2 regions of the Virgibacillus sp. Bac330 genome follow, and region 2 is predicted to be linked to the other one. Evidence: a T-box and tRNA genes for the amino acid it is inferred to sense, from the RefSeq annotation. Region 2 holds a T-box; the other holds one or more tRNA genes.
What was found. A T-box is a leader RNA that pairs with one kind of tRNA and senses whether it is charged. The one in region 2 lies ahead of proS (proline--tRNA ligase), so its partner is inferred to be a tRNA-Pro.
Positions count from the first base shown of each region.

Region 1 (10,051 bases), 1.6 Mb from region 2:
TTTGCCGAGTTCCTTAACGAGAGTTCTCCCGCTCACCTTAGGATTCTCTCCTCGCCTACCTGTGTCGGTTTGCGGTACGGGCACCTATGAACTCACTAGAGGCTTTTCTTGGCAGTGTGAAATCCGGAACTTCGGTACTCTATTTCCCTCCCCATCACAGCTTGAAATTGTCGAACGGATTTGCCTATCCGACTTTCTCACTGCTTGGGCGCACACGTCCATCGGTGCGCATTCCTTATCCTACTGCGTCCCCCCATCGTTCAAACGTTCATGAGGTGGTACAGGAATATCTACCTGTTGTCCATCGCCTACGCCTTTCGGCCTCGGCTTAGGTCCCGACTAACCCTGAGAGGACGAGCCTTCCTCAGGAAACCTTAGGCATTCGGTGAAAGAGATTCTCACTCTTTTTTCGCTACTCATACCGGCATTCTCACTTCTAAGCGCTCCACCAGTCCTCACGATCTGACTTCACAGCACTTAGAACGCTCTCCTACCATTGTTCGTAAGAACAATCCGCAGCTTCGGTGATACGTTTAGCCCCGGTACATTTTCGGCGCAGAGTCACTCGACCAGTGAGCTATTACGCACTCTTTAAATGGTGGCTGCTTCTAAGCCAACATCCTGGTTGTCTGGGCAACTCCACATCCTTTTCCACTTAACGTATACTTTGGGACCTTAGCTGGCGGTCTGGGCTGTTTCCCTTTCGACTATGAACCTTATCACCCATAGTCTGACTCCCAAGGATAAGTAGCTGGCATTCGGAGTTTGACTGAATTCGGTAACCCGATGAGGGCCCCTAGTTCAATCAGTGCTCTACCTCCAGTACTCTTTCCTTGAGGCTAGCCCTAAAGCTATTTCGGAGAGAACCAGCTATCTCCGTGTTCGATTGGCATTTCACCCCTACCCACACCTCATCCCCGCATTTTTCAACATACGTGGGTTCGGGCCTCCAGTCAGTGTTACCTGACCTTCACCCTGGACATGGGTAGATCACACGGTTTCGGGTCTACGACCGCATACTATATTCGCCCTATTCAGACTCGCTTTCGCTACGGCTCCGTGTCTTCCACTTAACCTTGCATACGATCGTAACTCGCCGGTCCATTCTACAAAAGGTACGCCGTCACCCATTAACGGGCTTCGACTACTTGTAGGCACACGGTTTCAGGTTCTATTTCACTCCCCTTCCGGGGTGCTTTTCACCTTTCCCTCACGGTACTGGTTCACTATCGGTCACTAGGGAGTATTTAGCCTTGGGAGATGGTCCTCCCGGATTCCGACGGAATTCCTCGTGTTCCGCCGTACTCAGGATCCACTCCGGAGGAGATTCTTTTTCGATTACAGGGCTGTTACCTTCTTTGGCCGACCTTTCCAGATCGCTTCATCTAAAGAATCTCTTGATAACTCCAATGGAGTGTCCTACAACCCCAGAAGGCAAGCCTTCTGGTTTGGGCTAATTCCGTTTCGCTCGCCGCTACTTGGGAAATCGCGTTTGCTTTCTCTTCCTCCGGGTACTGAGATGTTTCAGTTCCCCGGGTATGCCTCTTCTACCCTATGAATTCAGATAGAAGTACTGCTCCATTACGAGCAGCGGGTTCCCCCATTCGGAAATTCCTGGATCGATGTCTACTTACGACTCCCCAGGACATATCGGTGTTAGTCCCGTCCTTCTTCGGCTCCTAGTGCCAAGGCATCCACCGTGCGCCCTTATTCACTTAACTAATCTTACAAATTTATCTATGAATAAGCATATTGCTTTTCAGCTTTTGGTTTTCTAGCTTCAGCTCATAGCGATTAGCATGACTTCCTTCCTCTTCGTACGATAAGTCAACATCGATTCACTTACGTTCATCGTGTTTCCTTTATCTCCTACGAGTCAGTCCAGTCTGTACATCGCTAAACATTCGCTTCCGCTTTTGGTTTGATGTCGTTGTTACTCTTATTTAGTTTTCAAGGTACAAGCTTCCACAGGATGTGGTGACTTCTGTGTTCGTCACAGGACGTGACGGGTTTTAACAGAAGATCCTTCTATCTCATCCTTGAGAGACAAGCATTTACTCTCTCAAAACTGAACCAAACAACCGAGTATGTCTTCCGTATAATAGTCTAGCTCCAGCGTTCAGCGACTAGTGCAACTTCCTTCCCCTCCGTACGATGAGTCAACAATCGATTCACTTACGTTCATCGTGTTTCCTTTATCTCCTTTGGGTCAGTCCAGTTCATACGTCGCTAACCAAACGCTTCCGCCTTCTATAATTCCTTAGAAAGGAGGTGATCCAGCCGCACCTTCCGATACGGCTACCTTGTTACGACTTCACCCCAATCATTGGTCCCACCTTCGGCGGCTGGCTCCAAAAGGTTACCTCACCGACTTCGGGTGTTACCAACTCTCGTGGTGTGACGGGCGGTGTGTACAAGACCCGGGAACGTATTCACCGCGGCATGCTGATCCGCGATTACTAGCGATTCCGGCTTCATGCAGGCGAGTTGCAGCCTGCAATCCGAACTGAGAATGGTTTTATGGGATTTGCTTGGCCTCGCGGCTTCGCTGCCCTTTGTTCCATCCATTGTAGCACGTGTGTAGCCCAGGTCATAAGGGGCATGATGATTTGACGTCATCCCCACCTTCCTCCGGTTTGTCACCGGCAGTCACCTTAGAGTGCCCAACTAAATGCTGGCAACTAAGATCAAGGGTTGCGCTCGTTGCGGGACTTAACCCAACATCTCACGACACGAGCTGACGACAACCATGCACCACCTGTCACTCTGTCCCCGAAGGGAATGCCCTATCTCTAGGGGTGTCAGAGGATGTCAAGACCTGGTAAGGTTCTTCGCGTTGCTTCGAATTAAACCACATGCTCCACCGCTTGTGCGGGTCCCCGTCAATTCTTTTGAGTTTCAGCCTTGCGGCCGTACTCCCCAGGCGGAGTGCTTAATGCGTTAACTTCAGCACTAAGGGGCGGAAACCCCCTAACACCTAGCACTCATCGTTTACGGCGTGGACTACCAGGGTATCTAATCCTGTTCGCTACCCACGCTTTCGCACCTCAGCGTCAGTTACAGACCAGAGAGTCGCCTTCGCCACTGGTGTTCCTCCACATCTCTACGCATTTCACCGCTACACGTGGAATTCCACTCTCCTCTTCTGTACTCAAGTCCTCCAGTTTCCAATGGCCCTCCACGGTTAAGCCGTGGGCTTTCACATCAGACTTAAAGGACCGCCTGCGCGCGCTTTACGCCCAATAATTCCGGACAACGCTTGCCCCCTACGTATTACCGCGGCTGCTGGCACGTAGTTAGCCGGGGCTTTCTGGTTAGGTACCGTCAAGGTGCCAGCCTATTCGAATGGCACTTGTTCTTCCCTAACAACAGAGTTTTACGATCCGAAAACCTTCATCACTCACGCGGCGTTGCTCCGTCAGACTTTCGTCCATTGCGGAAGATTCCCTACTGCTGCCTCCCGTAGGAGTCTGGGCCGTGTCTCAGTCCCAGTGTGGCCGATCACCCTCTCAGGTCGGCTACGCATCGTTGCCTTGGTGAGCCTTTACCTCACCAACTAGCTAATGCGCCGCGGTCCCATCTGTAAGTGACAGCATATGCCGCCTTTTAACATTGCGTCATGCGACGCTTTGTTTCATCCGGTATTAGCCCCGGTTTCCCGGAGTTATCCCAGTCTTACAGGTAGGTTGCCCACGTGTTACTCACCCGTCCGCCGCTCGTTCCACAAGCGTCACTCCCGAAGGAGATCTGCTTGCTTCCCGCGCTCGACTTGCATGTATTAGGCACGCCGCCAGCGTTCGTCCTGAGCCAAGATCAAACTCTCCATAAAAGTTTGTGATGATGAACACCGTTCTTCATCATTCTTAGCTGCTGAGATTTCTCTCAGTTTATTTCTTAAGAAAAAACAGGGTTTGTTTTTTCCTTGACATACTGGTTGTTTTGTTCAGTTTTCAAAGAGCAAATTTTTTCGTTGCTTTCAACGAAGCAACTTTTATATCATATCACCTAGAGAGCAGAATGTCAACACTTTTTTAATAAAAATATAATTTATTTTCGTGGACAACATTTCTTTTAGGATAAGATCATCTTGCCTTGCTAGCTTTAGAGAAAATTAGCTTCATGCTAAAGTTTTCATTTCCTTGAATTAAAACGATAAACTTCATACTCCCTAGCATAGCAAGCAAATGGGCCTGAGTGGACTTGAACCACCGACCTCACGCTTATCAGGCGTGCGCTCTAACCAGCTGAGCTACAGGCCCATAAAATTAATTGGAGCGGGTGAAGGGAATCGAACCCTCGTCATCAGCTTGGAAGGCTGAGGTTTTACCATTAAACTACACCCGCACATCAAGTGTGCGATGGTCGGGAAGACAGGATTTGAACCTGCGACCCCATGGTCCCAAACCATGTGCTCTACCAAGCTGAGCTACTTCCCGTAATATGGCGCGCCCGAGAGGAGTCGAACCCCTAACCTCTTGATCCGTAGTCAAACGCTCTATCCAATTGAGCTACGGGCGCAAAAAAATATTTCATTTATTTTGATGCGGTCGAGAGGACTTGAACCTCCACGGGTTATACACCCACTAGGCCCTCAACCTAGCGCGTCTGCCATTCCGCCACGACCGCAATATATGAAGCGGAAAATAAAAGGCTGTATATCACAGCTTCTAAATGAACTTATTTCACTAAGACTAAGATAAACTTTTAATTAGTCTATACCCTATAGTAGCAACTTCTTAGGCAAAAGCAAACTATTCATAACCTTCTCTGTTAACAATTAATTTGGAGCTGAAAACGAAATTTACAGCAGCTTGTTTTGTAATAAGATAGTTGCGAGTTTCTTCTATAGTATAAAGAAAACAGTTATATCTTAATGCGGGTGAAGGGAGTTGAACCCCCACGTCCGAAGACACTAGATCCTAAGTCTAGCGCGTCTGCCAATTCCGCCACACCCGCAATATTTAAATGTGTAATGGTGAGCCATGGAGGATTCGAACCTCCGACCCTCTGATTAAAAGTCAGATGCTCTACCGACTGAGCTAATGGCTCCTATTTCTGATTAGAAATCCTCTGTTGTCTTATTACGAGAACAAAGAATAGCGAAATTGTAAAGTTCCATTAAAAATAAAAATGGCTGGGCTACTAGGATTCGAACCTAGGATACACGGGATCAAAACCCGATGCCTTACCGCTTGGCTATAGCCCAACAATGGCGGTCCGGACGGGACTCGAACCCGCGACCTCCTGCGTGACAGGCAGGCATTCTAACCAACTGAACTACCGGACCCGACCTCTTCATTTTTTTAGAATGACCCGTACGGGATTCGAACCCGTGTTACCGCCGTGAAAGGGCGGTGTCTTAACCGCTTGACCAACGGGCCATGAAATGGCGGAGAAGGAGGGATTTGAACCCTCGCGCCGCTTACGCGACCTACACCCTTAGCAGGGGCGCCTCTTCAGCCACTTGAGTACTTCTCCGTGATTGGCTCCACAGGTAGGATTCGAACCTACGACCGATCGGTTAACAGCCGATTGCTCTACCACTGAGCTACTGTGGAATAGTATAAGTTGAATAAATCGCAACGAAAAATATAATACATTAAATCAAACGAAATGTCAATAGATTAACTAAATTTTATAATGTCATTTTTCTATTGGAATTCATATGTAATTGACAGCCCATTTAATGTATCACGAATGACAAAAATCGTCAATAGTATTTTCCTGTTTTTTTCAGTTTATACTTACTTCACCAAAAGCTTTCATATACCTTTCTCCATTACTAAAGCTATTTCCCCCTTACATTTGCCGCATCTATACTTATTTGTATTCATTTTCCGCTGACGTTTAAACGTTTGATGACAAGTTTTACAAGCATATATATATTTATATTCTCTCTGCGAAGGTAATGGCTGACAAAACCTTGGAGAATTTGTCGCAGACATTAATTCTTTAAAATCACGATCGCTATGCTTATAACCTTTTCCTTCTATATGTAAGTGATAATGGCAAAGTTCATGTTTAATAATCCCTATAAACGCTTGTTCTCCTGCCTCTTCCAAGTATTTTGGGTTTAATTCAATCATTTTTTTAGCAGGAATATATCTCCCACCTGTCGTTCTTAAACGGTGATTGAATTTAACCTTATGAAGGAATGGTTTATTGAACCAGTTAAGGGATACATTATTTACGAAGCGATATAGTTCTTTATCATTTACTATTGTCATTTGAAAAAAACTCCTTATCATTTTTCAACATTATTATACAATAACTTACCACAATTTTGCTCCTAGATTAACCGAATTCTATGTTTACACTATTTATTTAAAATAATTATAAATAAATATTGATTTTTGTTTAATTTGTATTATAATATAATTGTAGTTCTGATTTATTACTTAGAAGGAGGAGTTATTATGGATACAAGAAACCGAATGACAACAGCAGCAGGTGCGCCAGTAGCTGATAACCAAAATTCTATTACAGCAGGACAACGTGGTCCTACTCTTATACAAGACTTTCATTTGCTAGAAAAGCTAGCTCATTTTAATAGAGAAAGAATACCTGAACGTATTGTCCATGCTAAAGGTGCAGGTGCTTATGGCTACTTCGAAGTAACGAACGATGAAATTTCCAAATACACCAAAGCTGATTTTTTAAGCGAAGCAGGTAAACGTACAGATTTATTTATTCGTTTTTCTACAGTAGCAGGTGAATTAGGGTCTGCCGACACAGTTCGTGACCCACGTGGTTTTTCTGTTAAATTTTATACAAATGAAGGAAATTATGATTTAGTTGGCAATAATACACCTATATTTTTCATTAGAGATGCAATTAAGTTCCCTGACTTTATTCATACACAAAAACGGAATCCACAAACACATTTAAAAGACAAAGATATGGTTTGGGATTTCTGGTCACTTTCTCCTGAGTCACTTCACCAAATCACTTACTTGCATGGCGATCGTGGAATCCCTGCAACATTCAGACATATGAATGGCTACGGTAGTCATACATTTAAATGGGTTAATAAAGACGGAGAAGCTTTTTGGATAAAATATCATTTCATTAGTGAACAAGGTGTAAAAGGGCTTGAGGCTTCTTTAGCAGAGAAGATTGCTGGAGAAAATCCAGATTATCATATAGAAGATTTACACAACGCTATTGCAAACGAAGATTTTCCAGCATGGAAGTTATATGTACAAATCATGCCTTATGAAGATGCGAAAACGTATAAATGGGATCCTTTCGACGTAACTAAAGTATGGTCGAAAAAAGATTATCCACGTATTGAGGTTGGTAGAATGGTTTTGAATCGCAATCCAGAAAACTATTTTGCCGAGGTGGAACAAGCAGCTTTCTCACCAGGGCAATTTGTACCAGGAATTGAAGCTTCTCCAGATAAAATGCTACAAGGACGTCTATTTGCATATTCTGATGCACACCGTTATCGCCTTGGTGTAAACCATCACCAAATTCCAGTTAACCGTCCAAAAGCAGAAGTCAATCATTACCAAAGAGATGGCTTCATGACGGTTAATGGTAATGGCGGATCTAAGCCAAACTATGAACCGAATAGTGTAAATGGTCCAGTAGAGGATCCAACAGCAAAAATAACACCATTTGACGTCTATGGTGAAGCTGATAGCGTACCGTATGACAGTGATGACCATTATACACAGGCTGGAGATTTATATCGTTTAATGTCTGCTGATGAAAAAGATCGTTTAATTCAAGCATTCGTTGATCATATGAAACCCGTAACGAGAGATGAAATAAAGCTTCGCCAAATTGAACATTTCTATAAAGCTGACGCTGAATGGGGCGAGCGTATTGCACAAGGGCTTGGACTTCAAGTTCCAGAAAGCGTAAAATCTTAATAAGCTTTCCATTTATTTTCACTAAATAAATGTACGTATAGAAAAATCCGAACGAATTGGAAATCCTCCTAGCAGGTTTCCAATTCAACGTTCGGATTTTTTAATGAAAGCATTTTTCCCTTGTAACCTTATCTAAAGGAGTATGAGAATATTTTCTTTCCAAAAGCGAGATATTTACTTCTCTTGAATCATAGATAATGCAATTCTTCCTTTATTCACATCAATGTCTTCTACCCACACTGTAACAACATCCCCTACGGAGGCGATGTCCATGGGATGTTTTACAAATGAATGTGACATTTTAGAAATATGAACAAGCCCATCCTGCTTTACGCCAATATCTACAAACACGCCGAAATCGACGACATTTCGTACCGTACCTTGTAATTCCATGCCACGTTCAATGTCTTCTAGCGATAAGACGTTTTTCTTTAAAATGGGTTGTGGAAAATCATCACGCGGATCTCGCCCCGGCTTTGTCAATGCTTGGACAATATCATGAAGCGTCGGTTCCCCTACTTCTAATTGTTTAGCAACTTCTTTCGTGTTAATGGAATGAATAGCTTCTTTCAATTTATTTGTACCAATATCTTCTAGGGAACAACCGAGTAAATGTAATAACCTTTCCGTTACTACATAACTCTCTGGGTGGATGGGCGTTCGATCTAAAGCATGTTCTCCATCCATGATTCGTAAAAAACCAATTCCTTGTTCATATGTTTTTGCTCCTAGCCGAGGGATTTTCTTTAATTGTTTTCGGTTCGTAAACTTCCCTTCTTCTTCTCTGCGCTTAACGATGTTATTAGCAACAGTCTTACTTAATCCAGATACATATTGTAATAAAGATGAAGAAGCTGTATTGACATTGACACCAACTTGGTTAACTGCTGTTTCCACAACAAAAGTCAACGATTCATTTAATGCTTTTTGACTAACATCATGCTGGTACTGTCCAACACCAATCGATTTAGGATCAATTTTTACTAATTCTGCTAATGGATCTTGCACACGACGCGCAATGGATACAGCACTTCTCTCTTCTACTTGTAATTCAGGAAATTCCTCTCTTGCAAGTTTCGATGCAGAATACACACTTGCTCCAGCTTCGTTCACGATAATATACGGAATGGCTAGGTTTTGCTTTTGAATGACATCGGCAATGAATTGTTCCGTCTCTCGAGAAGCTGTACCATTTCCAATCGCTATCAATTCAATTGAATACTGCTTCATTAAATCCAGAACAATCTTTTCTGCACCAGCCGTATCCTTTCTTGGTGCCGTCGGATACATGACACCAACATGGTGTACCTTGCCTGTTTCATCCACAACGGCTAGCTTACAACCTGTACGAAATGCAGGATCTACCCCCAGTATTGTTCGTCCTTTTAATGGTGGTTGGAGTAAAAGGCTTTTTAAGTTTTTGGAAAACACTTCAATTGCCTGCTGTTCTGCTTTTTCCGTTAAGTTACTTCGAATTTCACGCTCTAAAGAAGGCTGAATTAAACGTTTATAACTGTCTTCAATCGCATGTTGTAATAATTCCAGAACATCCGCATGAGCAGAGGTTGTTACTATTTTTTGTTGTAAAAAGTGAAGAATCCGTTCTGACGGGGGTTGAATGGTGACTTTAAGCACTTCTTCTTTTTCCCCGCGATTAAGAGCGAGGACGCGATGTGATACGAGAGAGCGAACTGCCTCATGGAAATCATAATACATTTCATATACTTGTTTCTCGTCTTTTTCCCGATCTTTTACTTCTGATGCGACCGTACCTCGTTTCATCGTCTCATCACGCATATATTCTCTATACCCAGGGTCATCAGCTATCCACTCGGCAATAATATCATTTACGCCAGCTAAGACATCTTCTACGGTATGTAATTCATGTTCCTCTGAAAGATAGTTCGTTGCTTCATCAGCTAGCGTTGTCATTTCTTGCTTCCAAACAAGCTCAGCTAATGGTTCCAATCCTTTTTCTTTAGCAATCGTGGCTCTTGTCCGGCGTTTTTGTTTGTAAGGACGATATAAATCTTCCACCCGTTGCAATTGCGTTGCTGCTATTATTTCCTGCTGCAACTCATCTGTTAACTTCCCTTGATCAGCAATGCTACGTAATACTTCCTGCTTTCTTTCCGCTAAGTGAACGGCGTAATTCCATTTATCTTGAACAG
Region 1 is NZ_CP033048.1:3,219,852-3,229,902, forward strand. Features, by position in the region: rRNA gene D9780_RS14945 (23S ribosomal RNA) at 1-1,721, opposite strand, end outside; rRNA gene D9780_RS14950 (16S ribosomal RNA) at 2,265-3,829, opposite strand; tRNA gene D9780_RS14955 (tRNA-Ile) at 4,186-4,259, opposite strand; tRNA gene D9780_RS14960 (tRNA-Gly) at 4,271-4,344, opposite strand; tRNA gene D9780_RS14965 (tRNA-Pro) at 4,360-4,436, opposite strand; tRNA gene D9780_RS14970 (tRNA-Arg) at 4,442-4,518, opposite strand; tRNA gene D9780_RS14975 (tRNA-Leu) at 4,543-4,626, opposite strand; tRNA gene D9780_RS14980 (tRNA-Leu) at 4,875-4,956, opposite strand; tRNA gene D9780_RS14985 (tRNA-Lys) at 4,974-5,049, opposite strand; tRNA gene D9780_RS14990 (tRNA-Gln) at 5,132-5,206, opposite strand; tRNA gene D9780_RS14995 (tRNA-Asp) at 5,211-5,287, opposite strand; tRNA gene D9780_RS15000 (tRNA-Glu) at 5,310-5,381, opposite strand; tRNA gene D9780_RS15005 (tRNA-Ser) at 5,388-5,478, opposite strand; tRNA gene D9780_RS15010 (tRNA-Asn) at 5,484-5,558, opposite strand; gene D9780_RS15015 (SprT family protein) at 5,763-6,227, opposite strand; gene D9780_RS15020 (catalase) at 6,417-7,880, shown strand; gene D9780_RS15025 (Tex family protein) at 8,055-10,051, opposite strand, start outside.
Region 1: it has a tRNA-Pro gene. The T-box ahead of proS (proline--tRNA ligase) is inferred to sense a tRNA for this amino acid. The anticodon was not compared.

Region 2 (10,051 bases):
GGCAATTTTTACGATATAATAAGAAAAAAGGAGGGGACCCATGGTTACGGCACTAGTTGCTATGATTGGTTACTTCATAGGCTGCATACACGGTTCACAACTTATTAGTTTATATAAACGTGTAGATATTAAGAATTCAGGTGTTAAAAATGCTGGAGCCTCAAATACGACGATTTTATTGGGCTGGAAGTATGGGATATTTGTCGCCCTCTTTGATATTTTAAAAGGTACTTTTGCCATTTTTGTTGTATTATATCTCTTAGATGCGCATGGTATAAGCGGAGATGAACGAATACTGCTTATATATGTTACGGCATTATTTGTCATCTTAGGACATAATTATCCGATTACGATGAAATTTAGTGGTGGTAAAGGAACTGCTTCGCTCGTTGGTATCTTACTCGCTGTCGATTGGAGGGTCGCTGTAATCGGTATTGGACTATTACTTGTTATTACAATTGCTACCGATTATTTAGTAATGGGTGTTCTTGTTATGTATCTTTCTTTCTTGTTGACGACGTATATATTTTTCGGCGTAGAACCAACTTTAATTGTTATTTTTTTATCTATTTTAAGTATCATGAAACATATGGAGAACTTTCGACGTATAGTAACAAAGCAGGAGACAAAGCTATCAAGTATGTTTCGTAAAAACTAGTCGTTGCGGGAGGAAATGTTATTTTGGAGATCGTTATTTGGATTTTAATTATTGCTTTATTTGTTTTAAGCTTTGCAGGGATTATATTCCCAATTATTCCGTCTGTGTTTGTGCTTTGGGGCGGTTTCCTTTTGTATCAGTTTGCTCTCAACTCCAATGAATTAACACTTTCTTTTTGGATTGGAATGGGTATTATTACAGCACTTTTAGTCGGCGCTGATATTATTGCAAATAGTTATTTTGTCAAAAAGTATGGCGGTAGCAAGTGGGGAGAACGTGGTGCCGCTGTTGCTGTTATTGTTGGTTCCTTTATCATCCCACCGTTTGGAATTCTTATTGTGCCGTTTTTAACCGTTTTTATTATCGAGTTATTACAGCAACGGACTGTACTGGAAGCGTTCCGTGCTTCAGTCGGTTCCTTAATCGGATTTCTAGGTGGGGCAGTTGCTAAAATTGTACTTCAATTTGTTATGATTGTTTGGTTCTTTGTGGTAATTATCTTTTAAGATAAAGATGTGACGAAAATAGTTTATTTCAAAGTGGAAGGATGATTTCATTCATGAAAAAGGCGCTTTTAAATGTAGATTATACGATTGATTTTGTAGCAGAAGATGGAAAATTAACGTGTGGTGTACCTGGACAAGCTATTGAAGACAACGTGGTTTCGTTAACGAAACAATTTATTAAAAATGGCGATTATGTTGTGTTTGCCATTGATGCACATGAAGAAGGGGACGCTTTTCATCCTGAAGCAAACTTATTTCCACCACATAATATCATCGGTACAGCAGGGAAAGCGTTATATGGAAAGCTTGCTACGCTTTATAATGAGTACCAGAATAAGGATAATGTATATTATACTAATAAAACAAGATATAGTGCTTTTGCTGGCACAGATTTAGAACTGAAACTGCGTGAACGTGGTATTCAAGAAGTGCATATTGTTGGTGTCTGTACAGACATTTGCGTATTACATACGGCGATCGATGCCTATAATAAGGGCTTTGCCATTGTTGTTCATCAAGATGCCGTTGCCAGTTTTAATCAAGCAGGACATGAATGGGCACTTGGACACTTCAAAAACACGTTGGGGGCAAAGGTTGTTTAGTTCTTTTATTAAAAGTGTTATGGCACACATTGGGAAAACGGATTTACGATGAAAACCAGTTGTAGACAGATCATTTTCTCACTATAGTATTAAGAACGTATAAAAGTTTTAAGGGTTATAGTAAAAGGAAAACGATGCCATTCGCCATAAGACTTGGCGACAAGCCAAGTTTTTCTAAAACAACATATCGCGTTAACGCATGTGTGCTTTTTTCTGTTGAAATAAGAAGTTCCATTAACCTTGACTTTCTTTGTGGCAAATTATATAGTGTAAGTACAATTATGTCATACAAACGTAGATGAAGATTAGTATATTGAAACGTCTTTTATAGAGAGGAAATGGATGGTGGAAATTTCCAAAGATAATCAATGGAACCTGCTTCGGAGTTCGCTATTAGAAAGCTTTATGCTGTAAAATAGCGCGGGGATACCCCGTTATCCAATGAAGTGTGCAGTTTATTTTTGCAAACAAGGGTGGTACCACCAACCTCGGTCCCTTATCGGATGGAGGATTTTTTATGTTTATAGAGAAAAAGTGAAAGGGTGCTCACAAGCAACACTTTCCTTGGTTTATCGAATGAAAAGCGCCATCGTTCACTATAGGGAAAGCCATCACTTCCTTTGAAAAAAGATCTTTCATAAACAACACCGCTTCTGCTAGAAAAATATTAGCAATGAATGTAAATCACCATTTCGTAGTAAGTTTATTGTTTGAAGCACGTGTTTACAAAGTTAGGTAAAACGGAAAGGTTTCATATTTGCAAAAAATAGTATCGACATGTAGATAAAACTATTCAAATGAGGTGTTATGTTTTGGGTAAAAAAAATAAGCAATTTGTAGAAAAAATAACCGCCATGGAAGAGGATTTTGCGCAATGGTATACCGATGTTGTCAAGCAAGCTGAATTGGTCGATTATGGCCAAGTTCGTGGAACAATGATCATTCGCCCATATGGTTTTGCCATTTGGGAAAATATTCGCGATGTATTAGATAAAAAATTTAAAGAAACTGGTCATACGAATGTGGCCTTTCCATTATTCATTCCAGAAAGCCTATTACAAAAGGAAAAAGATCATGTGGAAGGCTTTGCACCTGAAGTTGCTTGGGTTACGCACGGTGGAGATGAAGAATTAGTAGAGCGTCTTGCGGTACGTCCAACGTCAGAAGTGTTGTTCTGTGATTATTATTCGAAAAACATTCACTCTTATCGTGATTTGCCAAAGCTGTACAATCAGTGGGGGAATGTTGTCCGTTGGGAAAAAACAACCCGTCCTTTCTTACGTTCTTCCGAGTTTCATTGGCAAGAAGGGCACACAGCACATGCGACAGATGAAGAAGCATCGGAAGAAACAGAGCGGATGCTAGGAATTTATGCGGATGTTGTGGAAAAATATTTAGCGATCCCAGTCCTTAAAGGGAAGAAAACAGATAAAGAAAAATTTGCAGGTGCTAAATACACACTGACGATTGAAAGCTTAATGCATGACGGAAAAGCATTGCAATCAGGGACTTCCCACCATTTCGGGTCAGGCTTTGCTGAAGCTTTCGACATTACGTATTTAGATGAAAATGGAGACAGTCAATATGTTCATCAAACTTCTTGGGGATTATCCACTCGAATCATGGGTGCATTAATCATGGTTCATGGTGATAACCGCGGTTTAGTAATACCCCCACGCATTGCTCCAACACAAGCGATGATCGTACCAATCGCCCAGCATAAGGAAGGCGTATTGGATAAAGCATATGATCTTCGTGACCAATTAAAAGGTATTGTGCGCGTAGACATTGATGCTAGTGATAAAATGCCTGGATGGAAATTTAATGAGTATGAAATGAAAGGTATACCAGTTCGGATTGAAATGGGGCCCAAGGATATCGAGAAAGAACAGGTAGTCCTTGTACGACGTGATACAGGTGAAAAAGAATTTGTTCCATTGGCTGTATTACCAACTCGTTTACCTGCACTACTTGATGAAGTACAAGCGAATTTATATCAACGAGCAGAAGATTATTTGCATGAAAAAACAAATACCGCAACGAACATGGATGAGTTTGCAGCTGTTTTAGAAGAACAAGCTGGATTCATTAAAGCAATGTGGTGCGGCGATGTAGCATGTGAGGAAAAAATTAAAGAAGAAACATTAGCAACTTCTCGTTGTATTCCACTTGAACAAGAAAAAGTAGCAGATACATGCGTATGCTGTGGAAAAGAAGCGAAAGAGTTAGTGTATTGGGCTAAAGCATATTAAAAAAGAGAGGGATGTTCCTCTCTTTTTTAATATCTGAAATGAAGCGCGGTTTGGTCGTTTTTATCCACTACTAGGAAAAGTATTAAGGTTTCTAGGATAAAACCACGGCGCCGCCATATTACTGGGCGATAAGCCAAGCTTTTCTAATAAGCGCCCCTAATGGCTTGCACTGCTATGAAATGCATTTCAAGCAAGTCTTTTCCTACAAATCGATAGTCTTCATAGATAAATCCCTCTCAATTACAACAGTTTTCCTTTCCTTATAGGTTCTCTTACTAGGTATGTCTCATATTAATTTACGCTACTATGTAGAAAATCAATTTATCCTCTGTAGATAAGAAAGCGTCCCTTGCCCTTGTTGTACGAACAAGCAGTAGATGAAAGAAAATCGACGGTTCCGTTAACGAGATAATAGGAATTTTTTGCAAAAGGCATAACTTGATGCATAAAATTTATGGTTTAAAGGGACATGTTATTGCAAATCACGCTAATTAATCAGCAATACAATTGAAAACGGAAAATAACAGTACAAACATACTTTTCTTCATAAAAAAAGAAAAAAAGATTGCATAATGATGCATTTAATGGTATAAATATACCTACATATTAATAATTATACATGTAGGTGGGACGAAGATGAAGTCGTTAAAAGAAACAATACAAGATATCCATGGTGATTTATGCCATATTAGTGACTATTTATATCACCATCCAGAGTTAGGCGATCAAGAGTATCAATCGATGCAATTATTAACGAAATTACTTGAGGAGCATCAGTTTGAGGTAGAAACAGATGTAGCTGGGAGAAACACTGCATTTAAAGCTACATTTGATAGTGGAAAACCTGGCCCTACTATTGCGTACCTAGCTGAATACGATGCACTTCCCGGAGTTGGACATGGTTGTGGTCATAATATCATTGGCACGATGAGTGTTGGAGCGGGGATTATTTTAAGTACACAGGTAGCAGAAGCTGGGGGGAGTGTCGTTGTTTTAGGCACACCAGCAGAAGAAACGAATGGTGCTAAAGTGCCAATGAGTGAACAAGGTTTTTTTGATTCCATTGATGTTGCAATGATGGTTCACCCTGGCGATCAATCGTATGAAAGCGGAGAGGCACTTGCAATGGACGCGATTCAATTTTCCTACTTCGGTAAAACGTCTCATGCAGCTGCTGCACCAGAAAAGGGAATTAATGCACTGGATAGCGTCATTCAGCTGTTTAATGGGATTAACGCATTGCGCGAGCATCTTCCAACAGATGTACGCATTCATGGCATTATAGCAGACGGTGGTGAGGCAGCTAATGTAGTCCCCGATAAAGCAGTGGCACAATTTTATGTGCGAGCAAAAGAACGAAAGGAATTAGATGTAATAGTAGAAAAAGTACAACACATTGCTGAAGGTGCGGCACTAATGACAGGTGCTAGATTAGAAGTTTCTAATTATGAATTAAGCTACGACAATATGATAACCAATCAGGCTCTATCCAAATCCTTTACAAAACATATAGAGAAAATCACCGCTCAGCCTGTTTTTCCTGCAAAAGAAGGCTATGGATCAATAGATATGGGAAATGTAAGCCATGTGGTGCCAGCGATTCATCCATATATTGGCTTTGATATGCCTGGTTTAACGGCACATACACAAGCGTTTGCAGATATGACAATTACAGATAAAGGGCATCAAATGATTGCTGATGGAGCACTGGCTCTAGCACAGACCGGTTTTGAAGTAATTACAGACGCAAAACTTTTTGCAGAAATTCAACAAGAATTTCGCAAAACCAAGTGTTAAGGAACTATAAAAACGATTAAAAGTTCGCGGTTTTGGTCGGTTTTCCTCATAAAGGATAAGCCTAATTTTCCCTAAGTACAGCATTCGTTCATCGATGACAGCTAAGTTGCAAAGGAAAATTTCACAATTGTCGGTTACCTGTTTACGAAGGATACGTAAAAATCATCTCAAAGTTTGATTATGTGAAGTGAGAAAAGTTGAAGTAACAGCTTACAGGGCTTAAAAAACATGCAAGGTTGCCATCATAAATAGCGAGATCAATAGAAAGAGTTATGCATTCTATACGATAAAATTATCATGCCTTATATGGGAACAAATCACTATTCATAATTAAAAAATAGTTTTGCAAATCTAGAGACATATATAAACAAAAAATGGAGTGAATAAAATGAAACATAAAATGATCCTAGTAGTTTTTGTCGTTCTCTTAACTGGAATAATAACAGCTTGTGGAAGCAGCGATGATAAAGCATCTGGAGAAGCAGAAAAAGAGAAAAAGGTACTGAAAATGGCAACATCAGCAGACTTTCCTCCATTTGAAACGCGTGATCCAGAGGGGAATTTCGAAGGATTTGACATTGAATTAGGACAAATGATAGCGGAAGAATTAGGTTATGAATTAGAAATAGAAGATATGCAATTTGACGGGTTAATTGGAGCGTTACAAGCAGATCGAGTGGATATGGTAATGTCTGGTATGAGTGCAACAGAGGAACGGAAAAAGAATGTCGATTTTTCAACAGAATACCATCGTTCAGGCGAAAGCTTTTTAACAACGAAAGACTCTGAAATTGAAACAATTGATGATTTAAAAGGAAAAACAGTCGGTGTACAGCTCGGAACGATTCAAGAGGAAGGAGCAAAAAAACTAGCAAAAGAATATGGATTTGAAGTGAAAGCAGTAGATAAAGCTGGACTTCTCCCTCAAGAATTAAACGCTAATCGGATTGATGTCGGTTATATGGATAAAACTGTTGCAGCTGGTTATGTAAAAGAACAAGATTTAAAGTTTTTTGATGATCCAACAGAGAGTTCCCCAGGGATGGGAATTGCTTTTCCAAAGGGAAGTGAATTGGTAGAAAAAGTAAATGATGTACTAGCCAAATTTGAAGAAAATGGGGAAATTCAAAAGCTAGAAGATAAGTGGTTGAAAGAATTGCAATAGATAAGTGACCAGAAGTTGACACATGTATCAAGGATATAAAGTATTGGTATCTCCCACCTCCAGAATGAAAAGATGGAGGTTAATCAAGTCTAATGGAAAGATAACCACCTAATTCCCCTTTTTGAGGTTCTACCCTTGAGGGCTAAACATTAGCTGGGATGAAAGAATTCCCCACTGAAAAGAAGCTTCACTTGATATACGGCCAAAGTTGGGTAACTTCTAAATGCAACATAGATGAAAAAACATAGAGAGAGAAAAGTGAGGTGATAAGGCATGAATTTGGATTTCAGCCAAATCGTGCCTTACATTCCTTTTATATTAGAAGGAATTGGGGCAACATTAAAATTCGTTAGTGTATCTATAGTCATTGGATTTATTTTAGGTACATTACTAGCTTTATGTAAAGTAACAAAAGTTCCTGTGTTAAAACCTTTTGCAGATGCGTATACGTCCATCTTTCGTGGCACACCACTCATTTTACAATTAATGATTATTTATTATGCTGTTCCACAGTTAACAGGCTATGATATATCCGCATTTATCTCTGCCGTATTAGCATTTGGTCTCAATTCAGCTGCTTATATTTCTGAAATCATTCGTGGTGGTATTCAAGCAGTGGAAAAAGGGCAAACTGAAGCAGCAGAGGCGTTGGGAATTCCTTATCGTCCGATGATGGCACATATCATTTTGCCACAAGCATTTAAAAATATATTGCCAGCGATGATGAATGAATTTATTACATTAACAAAAGAATCCGCCCTCGTATCTACAATCGGTTATTTAGATTTAATGCGCCGTGCGCAAGTGGTTGGTTCAGACTTATATCGCAATTTTGAACCATTATTATTCGCAGGCTTAATCTACTGGGTGATGGTCTTTATTCTTACACAATTTGGTAGATTACTAGAACGGAGGCTTCGTCAAAGTGATTAAAACGGAAAATATAACGAAAAAATTTGGCAAACAAACCGTATTAAAAAATATATCGACAACGATTCAGCACGGAGAAGTTGTCGCTGTCATTGGCCCGTCTGGATCTGGTAAATCGACATTTTTACGTTGCTTAAACTTATTGGAACTCCCAACGGAAGGAAAGATTTGGCTTAACAAGCAAGAAATTACCGATCCAAAGCAAAATAAATTAGCTGTCCGAAAGCATATCGGTATGGTGTTTCAACATTTTCATTTATTCCCACACATGACAGTATTAGATAATGTGGCTTATGCACCACAAAAAGTAAAAGGAATATCCAAGCAAGAAGCTTATCAAATAGCAAAAAACCTATTAGCAAAAGTAGGCTTAACGGATAAAGAAGAAGCCTACCCGAATCGCTTATCTGGTGGACAAAAGCAGCGTGTAGCCATCGCTAGGGCACTTGCTATGGAACCAGAAATAATGCTCTTTGATGAACCTACGTCAGCGCTTGATCCAGAGATGGTGAAGGAAGTACTCGATGTGATGAAAGATTTAGCAAATACTGGTATGACCATGGTTGTTGTCACACATGAAATGAATTTTGCAAAAGAGGTTGCAGATCGTATTCTGTTTTTAGACCAAGGAAAGCTGATTGAAGAAGCAGATCCTTCTACTTTTTTTCAAGCACCTGCAACAGAACGAGCAAAAGATTTTTTGGATAAAGTTTTATAAATAGAATGCGTCTTAAGTAAGCATGTTCGACCTAGGATGTAATATTTTGGCCTCTGACAAGTAAACACGCAAGCAACACAGACAGAAAAGTATATCTGTGCTGCTCTGACATAAGAAAGTGGAAGCACTGAGCCCATTTATGCTCAATAAAAGCTCTAAAGCGCATGTATTTGCCGAGGTATGCTTGTGCATTTCTGATAGTTGCACAACCTTGGTTGTAATTTTATAAACATAAAGTGGAAATGGTATTGACATGATTCATTTTAAGGTACGTTTGGATGAGGAAAGAGGTGAAGGGTAGTGGATATAGAATTATCTAGAGCAATGAACTTACGAGAGAAAGGCAAACATATAGCATCTAACGAATTGCTCATTTTTTAGTTGGATAATTAAAGAAGCAAACTAGCTATAAAAGCTAATGTCCACTTCCCTATGTCATCCAACACTTTTTCTACTAAAAAAACGTTTTCCACCACTTTACTAAACAGGCGGTTTTTACGATTGTAAAGCTGCTTCAATATCTTTTTTTATGTTTTCTGGTTTCGTTTGTGGTGCGTAGCGATTAACAACCTCGCCCTGCTGATTGATCAAGAACTTTGTGAAGTTCCATTTAATTTGCTTCGTAAACATCCCTTTTGCTTCATCTGTCAAATACTTAAACATCGGATGCGCATGCTCCCCTTTTACGTCCACCTTTGCAAACATCGGAAAAGTGACACCATAATTCAATTGACAAAACGTAGCGATTTCTTCCTCTGAGCCTGGGTCCTGATTTTTAAATTGATTACATGGAAAGCCGAGTACATAAAATCCTTCATTTTTGTATGCATCATATAACTGTTGTAAACCTTCCAATTGCGGAGTAAAACCACATTTGCTTGCTGTATTTACGATAAGCAGAACATTCCCTTTATAATTAGCTAACGACTTCTCTTTCCCATCTATCGTTTTTACATCGAAATCGTATATAGACATATAACAAAGCCTCCTTTTTGCACTATAGAAAATTAAAAAATTCCAAGTGTTATAGTGTCAGAAAAACGACGGTGTTTTTCCACCTAATGAGCTAAGTCTTTCTAAAAAAAGAATAGCAATAAGCAAATAAACTGTCAAAAATATCGTTTAGAGTTTTGTTTGAAAAATCATTTAAAAGACCTAGTAACGTATTGACTTCTAAAAGTCTATTTATTAGGTTGAAATAATTGAAATAAGTAGGAAAAAAGGCTATGATAGGGTTGCTGCTAGCATCTAGTTTAGGTATATATAACTATATGTGTTGATTAGTCCACATTGTAACGGAAATGATAAGGGGCCTATTCCATTTCAAATTTTGATCAATGCTTCACAAATTATTTACTGTAATTGTATTTTTTTAAAGGTGTTCATTTACATTGGAAGGAGAAAGAACGATGCGGAATTTAAA
Region 2 is NZ_CP033048.1:360,186-370,236, forward strand. Features, by position in the region: gene D9780_RS01605 (glycerol-3-phosphate acyltransferase) at 41-658, shown strand; gene D9780_RS01610 (DUF456 domain-containing protein) at 679-1,164, shown strand; gene D9780_RS01615 (cysteine hydrolase family protein) at 1,218-1,766, shown strand; T-box leader at 2,053-2,266, shown strand; gene proS (proline--tRNA ligase) at 2,579-4,018, shown strand; gene D9780_RS01625 (M20 family metallopeptidase) at 4,655-5,815, shown strand; gene D9780_RS01630 (transporter substrate-binding domain-containing protein) at 6,204-6,980, shown strand; gene D9780_RS01635 (amino acid ABC transporter permease) at 7,254-7,913, shown strand; gene D9780_RS01640 (amino acid ABC transporter ATP-binding protein) at 7,906-8,628, shown strand; gene D9780_RS01645 (glutathione peroxidase) at 9,124-9,603, opposite strand; gene D9780_RS01650 (methyl-accepting chemotaxis protein) at 10,038-10,051, shown strand, end outside.